DNA from 3 places in the Pseudoalteromonas sp. JC3 genome. Region 1 is predicted to be linked to each of the others. Evidence: predicted binding sites of a transcription regulator. Region 1 holds the regulator's gene; each other region holds the start of a gene.
What was found. The regulator sigma-54, encoded in region 1, starts transcription at its own class of promoters, with help from an activator protein. The targets are predictions, from matches to a motif close to GTTGGCACGNNNNTNGNNT.

Region 1 (6,881 bases):
ATCTTACTCATTGTTTTCGCTTCTTTAATGGTATGGATGTGGTCGCCCATGTTTAATCCATCAGAGGCGGATCCAGCAAAAGAAGATGAACCGTTAGCTAAACCCGATTATGTTGCAACCACGCTTCAGCAAACGACCTATAGTGAAAATGGCTTATTAAACTATCAGGTAACTGCTGATAAGATGGAGTTGTATCAAGATCTTGGCTTTAGTCACTTTGAAAAGCCCATTTTCACCTTATATAACGGTGAACAGAATTGGCAAATAAGCGCATTAGAAGCAACCCTATACGAAAACAACACCTTGATATTAGAGGGCAATGTGTTGGCAAAGAATTTAACGCCTAACGCCATGATCACGGATATCAATGCCGATAATGTAAGAGTTGAAATTAAGCAAAAATTGATGAAGTCGGAACACCCTGTCGTTATCAACGGTCCTAGTCTTAGGATCACAGGTAAAGGACTGCATGCGGATCTACAAAAGCAAGTGATCGAACTCATCAACCACACAAAGACAATTTATTATGACCAGTAAAATCATTAACAAACTAGTTTTCATCGGCTTGCTTGCAAGTTCTACTCTAGCAATTGCTGCAGAACAAAATGAAGTCATTATTGATGCTGGCCGTCAGCAAGCTCAACTGCAAAGCAACATCGGTATTTTTGAACAGAATGTTGTTATTATTCATGGCAACAGAAAGATAAATGCCGATCGCCTAGAGGTCCACCGTCGCGCGGAACTTGGCATTAACAAGCAACTGCTTGTGGCAACTGGCAGCCCTGCCACTTTTAGCGAACGTCAACCCGATGGCAACTTGCTAGAAGCCAAAGCAAATGAAATCCGTTACGACGTAGCGAAGGGAACCCTAGTGATTTCTGGTGATGCTGAAATCAATCAAACTGGGCAAAAAATCAATGCTCAAGTCATCACCTATGACATTGAAAAGCAATTGATCAGCGCTGAGCGCTCAGACCAAGAAGACTCTCGAGTAAGAACCATCCTTGTTCCTGTTGATGACAAAAAAGACGCTAAAGAGAAAAAAGCGCAGGAAGAAGGTAACAATTAATGAGCGAGCTCAAAGCAACTGGTCTAGCAAAGAGTTATAAAGGTCGTCAGGTCGTCAAAAATGTTGGTTTAAGTGTTCAGGCTGGCAGTATTGTAGGCTTATTAGGACCAAATGGTGCAGGTAAAACCACTACGTTCTACATGATTGTAGGGTTAGTACCAAGCGACAAAGGCTATATTCAGATTGATGACGAAGATATCACTTTGTTACCGATGCACAGCCGTGCACGACTTGGTATTGGCTATCTACCGCAAGAGTCTTCAATCTTTAGAAAACTCACGGTCTATCAAAATTTGATGGCGATTTTAGAAACTCGAAAAGACTTATCTAAAGTTGAAAGAGAAGCTGAACTAAACGAGTTACTGGATGAGTTTAATATTCAACACATTCGCGACTCACAGGGCATGGCATTGTCGGGAGGCGAAAGAAGACGAGTCGAAATTGCTCGCGCTTTAGCCGCAAACCCTAAGTTTATCCTGTTAGATGAACCTTTTGCTGGTGTTGATCCTATTTCGGTGTTAGATATAAAGACAATCATAGAGCACCTAAAAAACCGTGGTATCGGTGTGCTTATCACCGATCATAACGTTAGAGAAACACTGGACGTATGTGAAAAGGCCTACATCGTTTCACATGGTGAGTTAATCGCTGCAGGCACGCCAGAACATGTTTTGGCAGATCAAACCGTAAGAGATGTCTACCTAGGCGAACAATTCAAGCTATAGTTAAGACGTAGTATTAATAACTGTTAAAAAGGATTGTTAGAGATACATGAGGCAATCATTACAGCTGCGCATGGGGCAGCAACTTACAATGACTCCGCAACTGCAACAAGCCATTCGCTTGCTGCAGCTTAGTACATTGGATCTGCAACAAGAAATACAAGAAGCATTAGACAGCAATCCATTGTTGGAAGTGGAAGAAGGTGATAATACTGACGGCGAAAACGCTGACCAACACAGCCAAGAAAAGAGCCGTGCTGACGACAATCAAGATTCAGCCGATGAAACGCAGGTTAGTGACTATGAGATAGACTCAGATACCGCCATGAGCAAAGACACTGTGAGCGATGACCTTGCCATGGATGTCACTTGGGACGAGTATATGAGTGCAGCGCCTGCTGCAAGCTCAGGTCCACTTCCCGATGACGATAATGTTTATCAAGGGGAAACCTCTGAATCTCTCCACGATTATCTCATGTGGCAACTCGAACTGACACCATTTAGTCCAACAGATAGAGCTATTGCGATTGCGATTATTGAAGCGGTCGACCTGTCAGGCATTCTAACACTGTCTTGCGAAGACATTTTAGAAAGCATTAATGACGAGAATAGCGAAGAGCCTATTGAGCTAGATGAAGTCGAAGCCGTACTCAAACGCATTCAGCTTTTTGACCCTGTCGGTATCGCAGCGCGTAGTTTACAAGAATGCTTATGCATTCAGCTCAACCAATTCGCCCCAGATACCCCATGGATTGCCGAAACAAAAATGATCCTGACAGAGCATATCGACTTGCTTGCCAGCCGTGACTATCGAACTTTGGCTAAGAAAACGCGCCTTAAAGAAGCCGATCTCAAAGAGGTCATGACGTTAATACATAGCCTTAACCCAAAGCCTGCGGCAAGCATTATTCATGAAGAGCCTGAATATGTGATCCCTGACGTATCGGTGAAAAAAGTAAAAGGTCGTTGGGTCGTAGAGCTAAATCCTGATGCTATGCCTAAAATAAGAGTAAATGACCATTACGCTGCGATGTCTAGAACGGCGAAATCCAGTACGGATAGTCAGTTTATTCGCTCACATTTACAAGAAGCAAAGTGGTTTATTAAAAGCTTAGAAAGCCGAAATGATACTTTATTAAAAGTTACCAATTGCATTGTGCAACAACAACAGGCATTCTTTGAACATGGCCCCGAAGCAATGCGCCCTATGGTGCTAAATGATGTTGCTGAAATGGTTGAGATGCATGAGTCCACAATTTCCCGTGTGACAACACAAAAATACATGCATACACCTCGGGGAATATTTGAGCTGAAGTATTTCTTCTCTAGCCATGTAAGTACGGAAAATGGAGGTGAGTGCTCTTCTACAGCAATTAGAGCACTTATCAAAAAGCTGATAGCTGCAGAGAATACCGCGAAGCCATTGAGTGACAGCAAAATTGCAGATATCTTAGCTGAGCAAGGAATTAAGGTAGCGAGACGTACGATTGCAAAATATCGTGAATCCCTAGCCATTCCACCGTCAAATCAGCGTAAAAGCTTGATATAAGACGTAAAACCCAAGAAGGAAAAATGCTTATGCAACTAAATCTAACTGGTCGCCATGTAGAAATTACTGACTCATTAAGAGACTATGTCACCAACAAGTTTGCGAAGCTAGAAAGGCACTTTGATCATATCAATAATGTGCATGTGATCCTTGATGTCGAGAAACTAGTACAAAAAGCAGAAGCAACATTACACGTAAACGGCGGCGAGCTATTTGCATCAACAGAGCATCAAGATATGTATGCCGCAATTGATGGCCTTATCGACAAGCTAGATCGTCAAGTTATTAAACACAAAGAGAAGCTCACTCGACACTAAGATGAAATTAAGTGAATTAGTGAACAAGGACTGCAGTAAAGCTGCGGTCCTTTTTAATAGCAAAAAACGTATTTTAGAATACATCAGCGAACTGGCTCATAGCCAAATTCCAAATACCAGTCAGCATGCTATCTTGGACGCCTTAATGGCGCGAGAGAAATTAGGCAGCACAGGGATCGGTAAAGGCATTGCCATTCCCCATGGTCGACTTGAAGGTTTGGATAAAATCCTTGCAATGGTGCTTGTCAGCGAGCAAGGGATCCAGTTTGAAGCCATAGATAAGCAGCCTGTCGATATTTTTGTCGCGTTCATCGTACCTGAAGGTGATAATCAACAACACCTGAAGACCTTAGCGGCGATTGCTGATACACTCAAAGACAAGTCTTTTTGCAAAATGCTTAGGCAAGCAAAAAGTGATGATGAGTTATATGCAGTGATCCAAGGTGAACTTGATGAGTGATGAAGAAAAAGGACTCGAGCTTATCATTATCAGTGGCCGCTCAGGCTCTGGTAAATCTGTAGCGCTTCGAGTATTGGAAGACTTAGGCTACTATTGTGTGGATAACATTCCAGTCAATTTGCTGCCGTCTTTAGTCCGCAGTGTTTCGGACAATTATAATAAAATTGCAGTCAGTATTGATGTTAGAAACTTACCTAAAGAACAGGACGAGTTTAATGACATTCTTGAATACTTACCAGGCTTTGCCAAACCTACCCTGTTTTATTTAGACAGTGACGATCAAACCCTGATAAAGCGCTTCTCAGAAACACGACGTTTGCACCCTCTTTCACTGCATAATCTTCCATTAGATGTTGCGATAAAGAAAGAACGGGAATTGTTAGACGTGCTGATCACTCGCGCCGATTTTCTCATTGATACTACAGGCCTGAGCGTTCATCAACTTGCAGAAGATATCCGCGAAAAAATCTTAGGTAAAAAAGACAAACAACTCATTATTACCTTTGAATCTTTCGGCTTTAAACACGGCATCCCAAAACAAGCGGATTACGTTTTTGATGCGCGCTTTTTACCCAACCCACATTGGGAGCCTGAGCTTAAGCCGCTAACTGGCTTAGATCAGCCAGTTAAAGACTATTTGTCGAGTCACAGCATCGTGCAAAAGTTTACTTGGCAGATCCAAACCTTCGTACAAACTTGGTTACCACACTTAGAGCGTAACAATCGCAGTTATCTAACGATCGCAATAGGATGTACAGGTGGGCAACATCGCTCGGTATACTTAGCGCAAACCATTGGTGAACGTTTTGCTAAAACCCATCCCAACGTCAAAATTCGTCACCGAGAGCAAGAGGGTTAAATGTTAGAAGATACGTTTTTAATCCAAAACAAACTCGGCCTGCACGCTCGAGCAGCGACGGTTCTTGCGCAATTAGCAACCCAATTTGATGCCGACGTGACCTTATATCAAGGAGACAAAAGTGCTGCTGCTGACAGCGTACTAGCGCTGTTGTTACTTGAAAGCAGCCAAGGGAAAGAAGTCCGAGTGGTTTGTGAAGGTCCTGATGCTCAGTATGCACTAGACGCCATTGGCGGACTGATAGAAAATAAGTTTAATGAATCCGAGTAATCGTCAGTAAAACAATAAGGCCTGATTCATTTACTCCCTGCTAATCTCCCCCTCCTCCGTAACCAAAGTGGTCTAATAAGTCTCTCATAATTAAGCGTAAACCTTGGTAGTTCCTAATAAACTGAGTTACACTGTAATACCAATTTAGGTTTCTTTCGTGCAATAAAGCTAGTTGCCGGAAAATCCTACTTTATCGTTGCGTACACCTTTAACGTGTATTAACGATAGCAACCCACCAGCAGAAACAACACGAATAAAATTCAAATTAAGAAATTGATTTCTGCGATAAAATAAATGAATAGGGTTAACTTAGTCACGTTAGCCACCATTAATATCAAAAAGGATGCCTATGCCTGAAGTATTTGAACAAGACTACACACTGGAACAACTCCAAAAGGTAACTAACGCCTTAAACAGTGGTCAGTTTGTTCAAGTTAGGCGTATGCTCGCAGAAACAGCACCTTGTGACACTGCACTGCTTTTAGAATCATCCCCTCATAAAGTTCGCTCTATGCTGTGGCAGCTTGTTGACCCAGATATCCAAGGGGATGTCTTAGAGGAACTGTCAGAGGACGTAAGACTTGGGATCATCGCCCAGATGGAGCCGGAGCTAATTGCCGCCGCTACAGAAGACATGGACGACGATGACCTTGGTGATGTCCTAAGAAGCCTGCCTGATACCGTCTACCAAGACGTTATCGGTGCGATGGATAGCCAAGATAGAGAACGTGCGACACAAGCTTTGTCCTACAAGGAACACTCTGCCGGTGCGCTAATGAGCACCGACACGGTCACTATTCGACCCGATGTTACCTTAGAAGTTGTATTTAGATATCTACGCCTTAAAGGCGAATTGCCAGACGGCACAGATGAGCTATATGTTGTCGATAAAGACAACTGTTTCTTGGGTGCCTTACCAGTCAATACCTTATTAACTAAGTCTCCTGACAGTATGGTTCGAGATTTGATGGATGAAGATAAGGAAACGATCCCTATCTCCATGGATGAGTCTGAAGTGGCGCAGCTTTTTGAGCGTCATAACTGGATCTCAGCTCCCGTCGTTGACGATAACGCCCATTTACTTGGTCGTGTCACCATTGATGACGTTGTTGACGTCATCCGTGAAGATGCCGAGCACAGTTTGTTAAGTATGGCAGGTCTTGAAGATGAAGAAGACACCTTTGCGCCAGTTCTAAAAAGTAGCCAGCGCCGCTCTATTTGGCTTGGGATTAACCTTTTAACCGCCTTGATGGCAGCGTTTGTCGCAAGCTTCTTCGAAGGTACCCTGGATATTTTACCTATTCTCGCGGTGTTAAATGGCATAGTACCAAGTATGGGTGGCGTTGCCGGTAGCCAAACGCTAACCCTAGTTATACGTGGTATTGCCCTTGGTCATATTAACCAAACTAACCAAAAGTTTTTAATGGGTAAAGAGCTGGCGATCGGCGCCTTAAACGGCGTGCTGTGGTCTGTCTTGATCGCTGGAGTTATTGCTATATGGCAGTGGGATTTTACACTCGGTGCTGTAATTGCCTTCGCAATGTTTATGAACTTAGTCGCAGCGGGTATCGCGGGTGCCAGTATTCCAATTATGTTAAAGAAAATGAATATCGATCCAGCGCTAGCTGGTAGTGT
Region 2 (6,881 bases), 1.2 Mb from region 1:
ATGATGGTTCTCCCACTTTAAATCGAGTCTTTCACTCTCAAACTTAGATTTTTTCCAACCTTTGAATGTTTTTCACTCTCCGGCTTGGTTAATTAAGTTATCGGTCGGCAAAGAATTTCCTTTAGTATTTTTTTTAAAAAAAATTATATTGATGATTATTATGCGTTTTTCTTGGCTTGGAGATAGATACTACAAAAATTTGACATATTAAGAGTTTATATCAGGAAGTTCTTAAAGTGTTTTATTTTTAGATAGTTAAATAAAAAATCAAAGTTTTGAGTGGCTGTTGAGAAAGTGGCCAGTAAAGGCCACTTTTTAGCGAATATAGTCTAGTAGTGTAAGATTAGTTAACCGACCAAATGTTGCTTGTGAAGCTTGAAGCGCCGTTTCATGCTTAGTCAGCTCTGAGATAGCGGAGTAGAAATCAACCTCTAAAAGAGAAGCCTTGTTTGCTTTGTTATCGATATCTAAATCTGAATTTGAATCTTTAACCAGCTTTGCCGCATTTAGCCTACCACCGAGCCCAGCTTGACCTTGTGACACTTTAATCTTAGCGTTTTCTAACCCGGTCAACCCATCTGCAAGTACCTGTTTGTAATCGTCACCTGTAATACTGGGGTCTCTCAATGACGTAATCATAGATTCTAATGTATTTAGAATGTTTTCCTTCTGGGGCTTTTCTAAATCAAAGCTTATTTGGCCTGGTGCAGCACCAGCGAAGTCAAACTCCATACCAGCGACTTTAATAGTTCCGCTTTCTGCAGTACCGGTTGAAATAACTGTACCTCCCTGCTCAAGCTGATAAGTATTTGGCGTACCCGCTGTCACTACTAAGTCAAAGGTGTTTGCACCTGCAGGCGCACTTGGATCGGCGTTGTAATTCGCTTTATGAAACTTATCAAACACAGCTTGCTCATCTACATAAACCGATGCAGAAGTAATTCCACCAGAAACCACACCTGTATTTGACGTAATATTCAGTCGCTTCTCTGCACTTTCAAATACATCAAAACCGTTATCACTTGAGCGTATTTCAACCCCTTCAGAAACTTTTATTTTATGCTGTCCTTGGTCACCGTTATATACGTACTTTCCAGTGGCTGAATCGAAACTATAAGTTTGCGTATTATCTTGGTAGCCGGAAAATATAAACTTACCATCCTCACTTTTTGAGTTCATTAAATCCAAAATAGTATCTTGGATGGACTCTAGCTCATCAGCAATCGCTTCACGGTCAACGTCAGATAACCCACCGTTACCTGCCTGTATTGACTTCGCATAAGCGCTATCAATGGCCGTTTTAATATTTTCAAGCACTGATTCTTGAGTATCTAATCTCGAAGACAACATAGTCAGGTTCTTGGTAAACTGATCGTTTGCTTGGATCCGGTCGTCAAAAAGCATGGCTCTAGCAGTCGCTGAAGCATCATCGGAGGCACTCAGTACCCGCTTTTGCGTGTTCAGCTGCTGTGTTGCTTTATTCACGTCCTGCTGATTACGCAAAATAGAATTAAGATTAGAATTAAAAATTTGATTTTGAGATAAACGCATAATTACCTCGCTGCACTTAATAAGGTATCGAACACAGTTCTCGCTGCCGAAATGACTTGCGCTGAAGCCGAGTAAGACTGTTGAAAACGTAACAAATTGGCCGCCTCTTCATCTAGGTTTACACCCGATAGAGACTCAAACCATGCACTTGACTGATTAGCCAGCGCTTCAAATGCCGCGCCATTGGTTTTCGCTTGATTAGTGATAACCCCTACACCAGTGACAATATCGGCATATGCTTCATTAAAGGTTTTATGGCTTTCGGTACTACCTGTAGGCTCTACATTTTGTCTAACTAAATCCGATGATTTCAGACCATCGAGCGCTGCACCATTACGGTTATCATCAAAGCCACCGGTGTTAAAGCTGATCTCAAAACTATCACCAGTATTCGGTGTACCCTCAATATCGAAAGTGAAGCCAAGGTTATCAAAAGGCGCAGGTGCTGCTCCTCCCACTCCAGACAGAATATCTTTACCATCCGCTGGAGCCGTAAAGGTATGCGTTGTACCTGAATTACTGGTCAACGTATATTCGTTAGCATTGGCTGTTTTAGTCAAAGTATAAGGACCATCATTCAACGTTGGCGGCGTCCCCGCAGCAAATGCACTGGTCGCGGGATCGGTATCAGTGACGACTCCTGCTGAAATGGTCGCCGTACCATTATTGTCTGCTGATTTTTCAGTACGAATTGGCGACGCTAATGCGAGAGCTTCTGGTCTTTGAGTTGCAAGCTCCAACCCAGTTGCAGCCTGTTGGTTTAATTTCACAAGAAATCTATCGCCTGTTGCACCACTACCAGTTACGTTCATCTGTAAGCCAAAATAATCTCCCGTTCCCGTGATGACTCCACCAGCAATATTACCAGTCGTCGGCGTACCGATAGGATTGCCTTTGGCATCTACAGCTGTTATTTCAACGGTTGTTGCACTGGTATAAGTAACTTGAAAATCGGTAGCTGGCAACTCATTGCCGCGCCCTGGCTCAAGTGTTGCCGTAAGCGCTGCGGTGCCTGTATTTTCGCTGTAAGCAAAGCCACCCACGGTGGGTATTTTAAATATATCTCCACCTATATTGCCATCTAAGTCCATTCCCAATCTATTTTGCTGATTAAAAGCATCTGCCAATGCGAGGCCAATTTGACCTAGTTGGTTTTGTGCCGGGATCAACACTTCATCTCTAAATGCCAGTAACCCGCCGATTTTGCCTTTCAAGCTGCCGCTATCTAACTCGAGTTGCACAACATTTTTATCTTTAATGTCTAGGATTAGTTCTTTATGATTAGGATCTGGATTGCCTTTCATCGCGAATAAATTGAAGGCACCACCTTGCATCACAAGCGCATCCCCAGTGCCTAAAAATACGAGCTTCTCGCCATTTTCACCGTCGAGTGTTTCTATATCTACGAGCTCAGCAAGCTCTTTAATTGCTTGATCTCGCTCATTAAGCACGCTGTGATCGACATTGTTAAGATTGAGCGCTGACTTACTCGCCACTTGCTTATTCAATTCACTGATTTTTTGCACAAGGTTATTGGCTTCTTCTGAGAAAATATCCAATTGCTCGTTCACGATACTGTTTTGATCAACAACAATACCTGACAATCTATCCATTTGATCGACTAGGCCTTGAGCGCCCGTCATAAATAAAGAGCGGTTAGTTGTCGATGAAGGCAAGTTAATCGCGCTTTGTAAATTATTAAACATCGAGTTGATGCTCTTGCTCAGACTGTTTGAGTCTTGTGCAAACAACGTATCAACGCGGCTTGCCTCAGTGACAAACTGCTCATAGTAAGATTGATTAGAAATATCACGATTTAATTGCTGCTGCGCAAATTGGTTGATCAAACGCACCGTTTCACCACGACCAACCATGCCACCTATCATCGTTCCGTGCTCAGTCCGTTCACGGATATACCCTTTGGTATTTAGGTTAGCAATGTTTTTACTGGTGGTTTGTAGTAACTCGGAGTTAGCCCTAACCCCTGCTGCACCAATATTTAATAGATCAAATGACATCTCATCTGACTCCCTTTGTTAGCGCACCGGATAAGAAATCGGATACATCAATACGCTTTAAAACTGACTTAATTTTGTTGGCATAATTCGGATCGGTCGCATAGCCTGCATTTTGAAGTTCACTTAAATAGGCGTGACTATCACCAGCCTTATTTAAGGCTTGCTCGTATCTCGGATTACCTTTTAGGAAACTGACATAATCATCAAAGCTTTGTTCAAGCGACTTATAAGCACGGAAATCGGCTTGCTTTTGCACCGGTAACCCTTGCTCAAATTCAAGTGTCGATTTTCTGGCGCTTTCACCACTCCAGCGGCTATCCGCTTTAATATTGAATAGATTAAAACTGCTACTACCATCCTTTTTGCTGATGATGTGTTTACCCCAACCGGTTTCCAGTGCAGCTTGTGCAACCATTACCGCAGGGTTCAAGCCCAACTTTTTCGCCGCTGTTTGAGCGTATTCCCAAATTCTGTCGACGAATTCCTCAGGAGAACCAAAGCCTGTTTGTTCATCGCTTGAGGCATCTGCCTTTACATTGACAACCTGCGGTTCGGGTTTATTCACACTCTCACTCGCTGTCGCCTGCTTTTTAAAGGAAATATCGCCGTCAGCTCTCATTACTGAGGCAGGCTTATACTTTTCAGAGTTAGGAGACAACTGCTGCACAATCAGATCTGCCAGTCCTAAGCTGCCTTGCTCAGATAAGTGCATCGAAAGTTGCTGATCATGCATTTCTTCAAAAAATTTGACACCACTAGAGTTAAATGGACTGTCTTTATCCTCTAGCGCCTCATTCGCTTTACGCATGCTTTGTAACAACATTTGCGTAAAGATAGACTCAAACTGTTGTGCCGCCTTCTTCAATGCCTGATCTGAGGCACCTTGATCGCCAGCACCTTTCAGCGCCTCTTTACGGATCGAATCAAGGTTTCCTAGGTCAAAAAAGCTTTGATTTTTCAATTGGTCGGTGTTCATACACTCAGCACTGTTTGACGTTAATAACTATACAAATAGAAATGCAAAATCCGAGCCAAAAAAAAGCCCCACAATTGCGGGGCTAACTAGTTGATTAATAATGGAACATCAAATGACGACTAATTGACCATTTATCGCGCCTGCTTCTTTTAGCGCTTCAAGGATCGCCATTAAATCGCCAGGTGCTGCGCCAACCTGGTTAATTGCCCTAACCAAGTCATCAAGACTCACGCCTGGGTCAAACACAAACGCTCGAGAGTCATCCTGATTTACGTCGATAATGCTTTGCTGCGTCACTGTTGTTTCGCCATTCGCCAGCGCATTAGGTTGTGACACATTTTGCTGCTCAGCAATTGTTACGGTAAGGCCGCCATGAGTAATTGCCGCAGGCTGCAACTTGACATTTTTGCCGATAACGATAGTGCCAGTGCGCGAGTTAACGATGATCTTCGCAGCGGTATCCGCTGGTTTGAATTCAAGATTCTCTAGCGTAGATAAATACGCAACGCGCTGAGACGGATCTCTTGGTGCAATTACTCGAACTGAAGCTGCATCCATAGGTTTAGCACTGTTTGGTCCAACAAGACCATTGATAGTGTCGGCCAAGCGCTTTGCGGTAGTAAAATCCGGTCTATTCAAGTTAAAGGTAATGTAATCACCCTGAGTAAACGGACTTGGTACTGCTCGCTCCACTGTCGCGCCATTTGCCACACGCCCTACTGTCGGGGTGTTGATCACAACTCGACTCCCGTCGGCACCATCAGCGCCCAAACCACCGACAATCAAGCTACCTTGCGCAATTGCATATACGTTACCATCAACCCCTTTTAGAAAGGTCTGAAGTAAAGTACCGCCTCGTAAACTACCAGCACTACCAATAGATGAAACGGTAACGTCAATGGTTTGGCCGGGCTTAACAAAAGGTGGCAGATCTGCGTGAACCGCAACAGCCGCAACATTTTTAATTTTTGGCTTTAAGCTTGCGGGCATCGTGATCCCAAAGCTATTCAACATCGCTTTAAAGCTTTGCTCGGTAAATCTGGTTTGCTCACCGGTACCAGGCAAGCCTACAACTAGGCCGTAGCCAACCAGTTGGTTTGAACGAACACCTTCAACCATACTGACGTCTTTAACTCGCTCAGCAGAAGCCAAAGAAGAAAAACCAACCAACGTAATGGCCGCACCGATAAGCAAAATATTCTTAAGCATATTGTTCATTTTCAGCACCTTAAAACGGCATCAGCGCGCTCATAAAGAAACTCGTTAACCAACCTGCACTTTGCACTTCTTGTTGGTCACCTTTACCTGAATATTGAATTCTGGCATTTGCCACTCGATTAGACTCAACAGTGTTATCTGCGGTCACATCCTGAGGTCTTACCAACCCTTCTAAGCGAATAAATTCCTCACCAGTATTGAGGGTTAACCACTTTTCACCGCGGATCACTAAATTACCGTTAGGCAATACTCGGGTTACATTGACCGATATATTCCCGAATAAGCTATTTGACTGATTAGACTTCGAATCACCAGAGAAAGAAGAACTGGATTTAGCACCAAACTGTATTGCTTCTTTTCCGATATTAATGGCATTGCCACCAAGACCAATCACAGGGTCTAAGCTCGAATCACTGGATTTATCCAGCTCAGAATTTGCAGCTTTGGTCGCCTGAGTCGTTTCTCTGAGTACGATGGTAATAATATCGCCGACTCTTAACGCTTTTTTGTCAGCATAAAGATCATTGGAAAACTGCGTATTAAATAATGACCCTGTTGCCACCATTTGGGCTTGATTATCCTCGGGATAGATAGGCGCATAATACGGATCGTCACGCACCACATTTTTATTTTGTGTTGTACTACATCCAGATAATGCAGCGACCGTTACGATGGCTAAATATAATGCACGCATAATACCCCCTACCCAATTACAGCTGTTGATTAATGTAGCTCAGCATCTGATCTACCGTTGAAATCACTTTTGAGTTCATCTCATACACGCGTTGTGTCTCAATTAGATTTACAAGCTCTTCGGTCACATTAACGTTTGACGTTTCAAGTGCGCCTTGCACAATCTTACCTAGCCCTTCAACGCTTGGATTACCTTGTACTGGTGCACCACTTACCGCAGTTTCTGTGTACAAGTTTTGTCCAATCGGTTCAAGACCTGATGGATTAATAAAGTCACTGATCGTCAACTGTCCGATAACAACGTTTTCAGCTTGTCCTGCAACGCGCACCGATACTTCACCATCTTGAGAAATAGTAATTGACTGCGCATCGTCGGGTACGTTCATCTCAGGTAACACAGGAAAACCCGCACCTGAGGTAACAAT
Region 3 (6,881 bases), on a different replicon from region 1:
AATCAAATGCAACAGCTTAGATTGAGTATCAAAAATAGTAATTGCGACGCTTCGGCAAGGTACAGCCATGCACTTAAAGGTCAAGCTGGTGATTTAGCTGCGGAAACACTCTTTGATCTGCTCGATAAAATAGAGACTTATGCGCGTGAGCACCAAGCAGGGCAGTGTAAATCACACTTGGAACAGGCGCAAAGTGAATACGATAAAGTCGTCGTATTTGCGAAAAAGCGCGTGAGTGAGTTAGAGTTCGCAGATATCAACAATGGCTAGAGTGAGCGAGGCCTTCGTTTAATAATGGTGGGTTTACTCACCATTATTAACTTCTAGGCCAGTCATAATCCATTTGGGTTGCGGTTTTTCTTGCTACCGATTGCCCAAAGCGCTTTTTCACCAGTTCTAAACTCATATCGATACCTGCCGAAATACCCGCTGAGCTAGTAAAATTCTGATCCATCATAAATCTTACGTCCTCAACGACTTCCAAAGAGGGATATTGCTCTCTTAAATCGTCGATATCCTGCCAGTGGGTGGTGACTCGCTTGCCATCAATAAGGCCTGCTTCTGCATATAAAAACACACCTGTACAAACAGATGCGCACTGAGAGGTATGATTCGCTGTTTCTGCAAGCCAATTAAGTACGTTGTGATCTCCGCAAATTTGGTGATGCAGTCCGCCGACTACGATGAGCAAATCAAACTTTGGATGCGAGTAAATACTGTAATGGGGGTTTACACTCATGCCGCCACGCGAGGTAACAGGAACATGACTTGGTGCGACAAGGCTGACGTTAATTGGGGTTTCGACAAATCGCTTTGCGGTATTGAATACCTCAAATGGGCCACAAAAATCTAAACACTCCGCACCGTCATAGATGAAAATACCAACTTCCATTATTTTTCCCTACAGATCAGTTTTTTACTAACTTGGCTGATTTTAGTTAAATTTTCAAGGTAAATTGTAACAACCCATGAAAAAACTCCACTCACTATAGTTTTAGTGTCTTTAAGCTACTATGAGTACTAGCATTTTTGCTCTATCGCAGAGAACCTTGTTTCTCCCGCAAAGCGATTGCACTTTTAGAGACGATCCGTAATATCTATCCCACGATAACAACAAGCGATGAAACAATATGTTCAAACCTTCCATCACATTATTAAGTGCAGCTGTATGTTTAGCCCTTGCGGGTTGTGCGGGCACAGCAGAGCAAAGCCAAGAACCAGTAAAATCACTGCAAAGTAAGCAATATGATAACGTGCTTTTACAGGAGTTTTCAGGTCCTTATCAAGGCGTTCCTCATTTTGACAAAATGAAGCTTGAAGATTTAGAAGCTGCACTTGAAATTGGTATGGCTGATAATTTGAAAGAAATTGAAGCAATAGCCAATAATCCAGCTAAGCCAACTTTTGAGAACACCATTGTTGCACTAGAAAGAGCGGGTGCTCCTTTAGATCGCGTTTTTACCTACTACGGCCTTTGGAGTGCAAATATTTCAAGCCCAGAGTTTAGAGAAATCCAATCGCGAGTTGTGCCTAAGTTTTCAGAGTTCAGCTCTAAAATCACCCAAAACCAAGCGCTTTTTGAACGGGTAAAAGCGGTATACGAAGGCGCTGAATATAAAAAGCTAACGGCAGAAGAGCAGCGTATTACTTGGATGCGTTATAACGGCTTTGCCCGCAATGGAGCGACGCTAAAAGGTGAAGACGCTAAGCGTTACGCGGACATTAATCTTGAGCTATCAAAGCTACATACTAAATTTGCAAACAACGTCCTTGCAGATGAAGAAAACTATGTAGTCTATCTCACTAAAGACCAGTTGTCAGGTTTGCCTGAGTCGTTTGTTGCGTCGGCAGCGGCTGCTGCAAAAGCGCGCGGTAAGGCGGACATGTACGCGATCACCAACTCTCGTTCATCAATGGATCCATTTTTAACCTACTCAACAGAGCGTGAGTTACGCGAGAAAGTATGGAACAACTACTATAACCGTGGCAACAACGGTGGCGAGTACGACAATAAAGCGATTATCTCTGACATCCTAAAGCTTAGACATGAACGCGTTAACTTACTCGGCTACGATAATTACGCGCAGTGGCGTCTTGAAGACCGCATGGCGAAAAAGCCTGAAAACGCGATGGCGCTGATGAAAAAAGTATGGCCTGCTGCAATTGCGCGCGTGAAAGAAGAAGTTGCTGACATGCAAGCGATCGCCGACAAAGAAGGCGCTGATATCACCATCAAACCATGGGATTACCGTTTCTACGCCGAGAAGGTTCGCCAAGCTAAGTATCAATTGGATTCAAACGAAGTTAAAGCCTATTTACAGCTAGATAATTTGCGTGAAGCGATGTTCTATGTAGCAGGCCGTCTGTTTAACTTTGAATTCACCGAAGTGCCAAAGGGCTCGGTGCCTGTATTCCATCCTGATGTTCGTGTATGGGAAGTAACAGACAAAACCACCGGTGATAATATTGGCCTTTGGTATTTAGACCCGTTCGCACGTAAAGGTAAACGCTCTGGTGCGTGGGCCATATCATATCGTAGCCATACAACATTTGATGGTAAAACAAATGTGCTTAGCTCAAACAACTCCAACTTTGTGAAAGCACCTGAAGGTGAAGCGACCTTAATTTCTTGGTCAGATGCAGAAACCTATTTCCATGAGTTTGGTCACGCGCTGCATGCGCTTTCATCAAACGTGAAGTACCCAAGTTCAAACTCTGGTGTGCGCGACTACACTGAGTTCCAATCTCAGTTATTGGAGCGTTGGTTGGCAACGGACGAAGTGATCAATCGTTACTTAGTTCACTATAAAACAGGCAAACCTATGCCTAAAGCCCTAATCGAGAAAATCAAGAAGTCAGCAACCTTTAACCAAGGTTTCGCGACGACTGAATACCTTGGATCGGCTATTATGGATATGCTTTTCCATACCACAGATCCAGACAAGATTGGCGACCCTGTTGCATTCGAAAAGTCTCAGTTAGGTGCGCTAGGCATGCCGGACGAGGTCGTGATGCGTCATCGTACAACTCACTTTGGTCACGTATTCTCAGGTGAAGGTTATTCAGCGGGTTACTACGGTTACCTGTGGGCTGAGGTATTAACTTCTGATGCAGCAGAAGCGTTTGCAGAAGCGCCAGGTGGCTTCTACGACAAAGACGTTGCACAGCGTTTAGTGGATTACCTATTCTCAGTTCGCAACTCAATGGATCCAGCAGAAGCGTATCGCAAGTTTAGAGGCCGTGACGCTGAAGTTGAAGCGCTTATGCGTGATAGAGGCTTTCCTGTAGAGAAGTAAAAAGTTTACTCTGCTATTCGGATAATAAAAAACCCCTGAACCAAGGGGTTTTTTATAAAGCTTTAGCTTTTGGATTTCGTGCCGTCACCAAATAGGGATTTAAGGCCGTCGGCAAATTGCTTTATTTGCGCTTTCATCGAGCGCTTTACACTAACTTCAATGCTACCCAAAATCATTCTGCCGTGAATATAAATTTGTGGACGCTGTTTCACCTGCCCTGCAGATGCAAGCGTATTTCTTGTGTTTTCTACTGAACCCATAATATTACGAATATCGGTGACGACATCGACTGTGTCTGGTACAAAGATTTCGTCACTGCCTAAAATGCAATCTATATAAATATGTACTTCAGGGTGACTAAAAATTGCGTTGCTAAAATCTAGTTCCAAGCTGCCAAGGTAGTTTTTTAGGTGGATCTCTTTAGGTACGACCCACTCGCCACTGCGATGGTTGGAACTAAGTATAGAGGTAATGCTTATCGCCTCAGCACCATCTACGCTTGAGGTAAATTTTGGACCCAAACGAGCGGCTTTTTCGCTGTGATATCTTGCATCCGACTTTAGCGGTAAATCAGCACTAAGTGCTGCAATTTGTTCTTGTTCGTTCAGGTCGTATGCTTTATCCAATCGTCTCTCGAATGCATCAGCCGAAAGCTCACCGTGGCTGTAATTTAGAATTAACTGGTCAATCACCTCTTCCCTAACGGATTCGAGAGGCCTATCTTTTAATGGTACAGACATATGGTTGGTTCCGTTCTCTTGATTTATGCTTATAGAAGCAACAACCAAGCCAACATTAAATCATTTATAAAACAAGTGGTTAGTGTTTTTTAATATCAACTTACTCTATTTATTTACTAATATTTAGTTGTACAAAATAGTATTTGGTCAAAATTACCACTATTAGATGGCAGGCAACGCAGTAGCGCAGGTGTAGTTTGATATTGTCAGTCACTTTGCTATGGTAGTAGGTGTTCGCAAAACAACCAAAGGAGATTAGTTATGGCGAAGAAAAGCGATGTCAAAGCGCTTAAAAAAGAGCTGAAAGCGCGTAAAGCAAAGATTGAAAAGCATGAAGCAAAAATCAAAAAGCTGAAAAAAGCGATTAAAAAGGCTTAAAAGCCAAGTAGCCCTAACGTAAAGGGATAAGCAAGTGAGCGGTAAATATACCGCTCTTTTTGCGATTAAATCGAAAGATGGCTATATAGCAACCAAGTTCCCACACAGATTAAGATCACCCCACCAAAGGTTTCAGCTCGACTACCAAGGAACTTTCCAGCCGAATGCCCAATCATCACACCAATTGTTACCATCATGGTGGTGGCAAGGCCAATGAGCGAAGCGGCGAGCCATATATTCACATCAACAAATGCGAGACTGACACCGACAGCCATTGCATCAATACTGGTACCAAACGCTGTGATAATGGTTTTTAACCAAGGTTGCTTTGCGTGCTGTGCTGGCGCATCGTCATTACCCTTAAGGCTCTCATAAATCATATGAGCGCCAAGTCCTAACAGTAAGATAAAGGCAATCCAGTGATCCCAAGCCTCGACATAGCCAGCTGCAGATTGTCCTATTAACCAGCCAATCAGCGGCGTACAGGCTTCAATAACACCAAAAATGAGGCCGATTTTTATGGCTTCGGTAAGCCGAGGTGATTTTAGGCTGGCGCCTTTACCGATTGCCGCGGCAAACGCATCGGTAGACATGGCGTATGCTAACAGTAGCAGGGTGACGAAATTCATTTACATTGCTCCGGTCGGGCGATTTGAGTCCACGACATATCCACACGCCCGACCACAGGCATGGATATATCGATGGTCTCGCCAACCGAGAGGTGTCCGCACCATGGCATTTTGGCCAATTATGTTGATACGAACTCTTCCGAGCATTGGAAGCAGGCTACTCCCCAACGAGTTGCGATAATATCAAGAATTGTTCTAAATAGAAATCTAAGTTTATAGCTAGCTCTACACCATATGGTGAATGAGTTGGCTCCATTTTTAGTTATTTATCTTATAGCAATACACTAAAGCAGCTCCCTTGTCCTACTTCAGAGGTTGCGCTGATCCGCCCTTTGTGGCGATGGATAATTTGTTGGCTGAGTGCAAGTCCAATTCCTGAGCCATGAGGTTTTGTGGTAAAAAATGGTACGAATATTTTATCAAGTGCGCTGGGCTCTATTCCTTCCCCGTTATCAGCAACGTTGATTTCACATTTGCCGTAGCGATTAATCGTTGCTGATACAGTCACTATTTTTTCATGGTTGTTATGTTTCATGGCATCTTTGGCGTTATTTAGTAGATTGAGCAGCACTTGCTCTATCATCTTTCTATCAACATTAATGCTCAGCGCAGCGGGCGTCACGTCAAAGTGTAGAGTGATATTGGCGTCACTAAAGTCGCTTTTTATCAGTGGTGTAATGTCGTCAAATAAAGTCTGTACCGCAAGCGGTTGGAGGTCAAGTTCAGGAATATGCGTGAGCTTTCTGTAGTTATCAATAAAGCCAAGTAAAGACTGGCTTCTAATACCAATCGCTTGCAGGCTTTGTAGGTAGTCTTCAACGAGTTCTTGGTCTGTCACCGCTTCAGCTAACTGATTATTGGTGATATTAACTAGCGTATTTGAGAGTGAATAAATCGGTGCGACGGAGTTTCCTATTTCATGGATAAGCACGCGGATCAGCTTTTGCCAAGACTCAATTTGGGTACTCTCTAGCTGCTCTGAAATCGCGGTGAAAAGCCAAAGTTGGTACTGATTACCTTGATTGGAAAACGTAAAATATTTAAATAGTAAGTCTTTGGCGATGTGGCTACCTACTTTGGCTTGTTCAAGCTCTGGGTGTGCTGCAAGTAATGAGTGTCCAGACTCTGCGCCGCGAATATCCAACAATTGCTTTGCGCTGTTATTACAAATCAAAATGGTGTGGCCATTTTTGATAAGGATCAGACCTGCTTCTATGTGTTGTAGCATGGTTTCGTAAGTAGTGACGAGCTCTGCCTGTTTGGTTTTATCTTGCTGAGCTTTCTGAATAAGCTCGTTACAGGTTGTAAGTGCTTGCTTACTTATTGGGTGCTTATTATCAATTCTAAAGCTGCCATCTTGATACTTGAGCGCAGTAAACACCTCTTCGAATTGTTGTTTCTGTCTTTTCAGTGTGGCAATAGACAGCACTGTGAATAGCACTGCAATCGCAATGGATAACCCACTAAACAAAAAGACGTAGCTGTGGAGAAAGCCCAACACACCAAGTGTGGCGAATACAATGGCTGCGAGTTGAAAAATGGCCATGCGAACGAGGCTATTATTCCACATCATACTTCTCCATTTTACGGTACAGTGACGCGCGGGTGATCCCAAGCGCTTTAGCCGCATGGCTGATATTTCCCTTAAAGTCTCGGACCGCCCGCTCTATGGTGTGCTGCTCTATTTTTGCGAGGTTATAGGTGTCAATAAAGCCCGCACTCTCCTCAGAGCTTGCCCCTGGACTGGCGAGCTGAAACTGCAATTGGGTTGAGTCAGATAAAATAACTGCGCGTTCAACCAAGTGTTGTAATTCTCGGATGTTACCGGGCCATTGATA

Region 2: the regulator sigma-54 is predicted to act here: its motif matches at 4,587-4,605, upstream of flgJ (flagellar assembly peptidoglycan hydrolase FlgJ).
Region 3: the regulator sigma-54 is predicted to act here: its motif matches at 4,072-4,090, upstream of QSH61_RS21505 (LiaF domain-containing protein).

Annotation. Positions count from the first base shown of each region.
Region 1 covers NZ_CP127855.1:413,132-420,012, reverse strand. Annotated here, with positions in the region: gene lptC (LPS export ABC transporter periplasmic protein LptC) at 1-537, shown strand, start outside; gene lptA (lipopolysaccharide transport periplasmic protein LptA) at 527-1,069, shown strand; gene lptB (LPS export ABC transporter ATP-binding protein) at 1,069-1,794, shown strand; gene QSH61_RS01740 (RNA polymerase factor sigma-54) at 1,841-3,340, shown strand; gene hpf (ribosome hibernation promoting factor) at 3,370-3,657, shown strand; gene ptsN (PTS IIA-like nitrogen regulatory protein PtsN) at 3,659-4,117, shown strand; gene rapZ (RNase adapter RapZ) at 4,110-4,976, shown strand; gene QSH61_RS01720 (HPr family phosphocarrier protein) at 4,977-5,246, shown strand; gene mgtE (magnesium transporter) at 5,596-6,881, shown strand, end outside.
Region 2 covers NZ_CP127855.1:1,584,216-1,591,096, reverse strand. Annotated here, with positions in the region: gene QSH61_RS06480 (flagellin N-terminal helical domain-containing protein) at 1-2, opposite strand, end outside; gene flgL (flagellar hook-associated protein FlgL) at 316-1,551, opposite strand; gene flgK (flagellar hook-associated protein FlgK) at 1,554-3,569, opposite strand; gene flgJ (flagellar assembly peptidoglycan hydrolase FlgJ) at 3,571-4,545, opposite strand; gene QSH61_RS06460 (flagellar basal body P-ring protein FlgI) at 4,654-5,754, opposite strand; gene flgH (flagellar basal body L-ring protein FlgH) at 5,774-6,457, opposite strand; gene flgG (flagellar basal-body rod protein FlgG) at 6,474-6,881, opposite strand, start outside.
Region 3 covers NZ_CP127856.1:634,552-641,432, forward strand. Annotated here, with positions in the region: gene QSH61_RS21490 (ATP-binding protein) at 1-270, shown strand, start outside; gene QSH61_RS21495 (DJ-1/PfpI family protein) at 317-892, opposite strand; gene QSH61_RS21500 (M3 family metallopeptidase) at 1,131-3,296, shown strand; gene QSH61_RS21505 (LiaF domain-containing protein) at 3,359-4,036, opposite strand; gene QSH61_RS21510 (manganese efflux pump MntP) at 4,480-5,043, opposite strand; yybP-ykoY riboswitch at 5,051-5,221, opposite strand; gene QSH61_RS21515 (sensor histidine kinase) at 5,315-6,616, opposite strand; gene QSH61_RS21520 (sigma-54-dependent transcriptional regulator) at 6,603-6,881, opposite strand, start outside.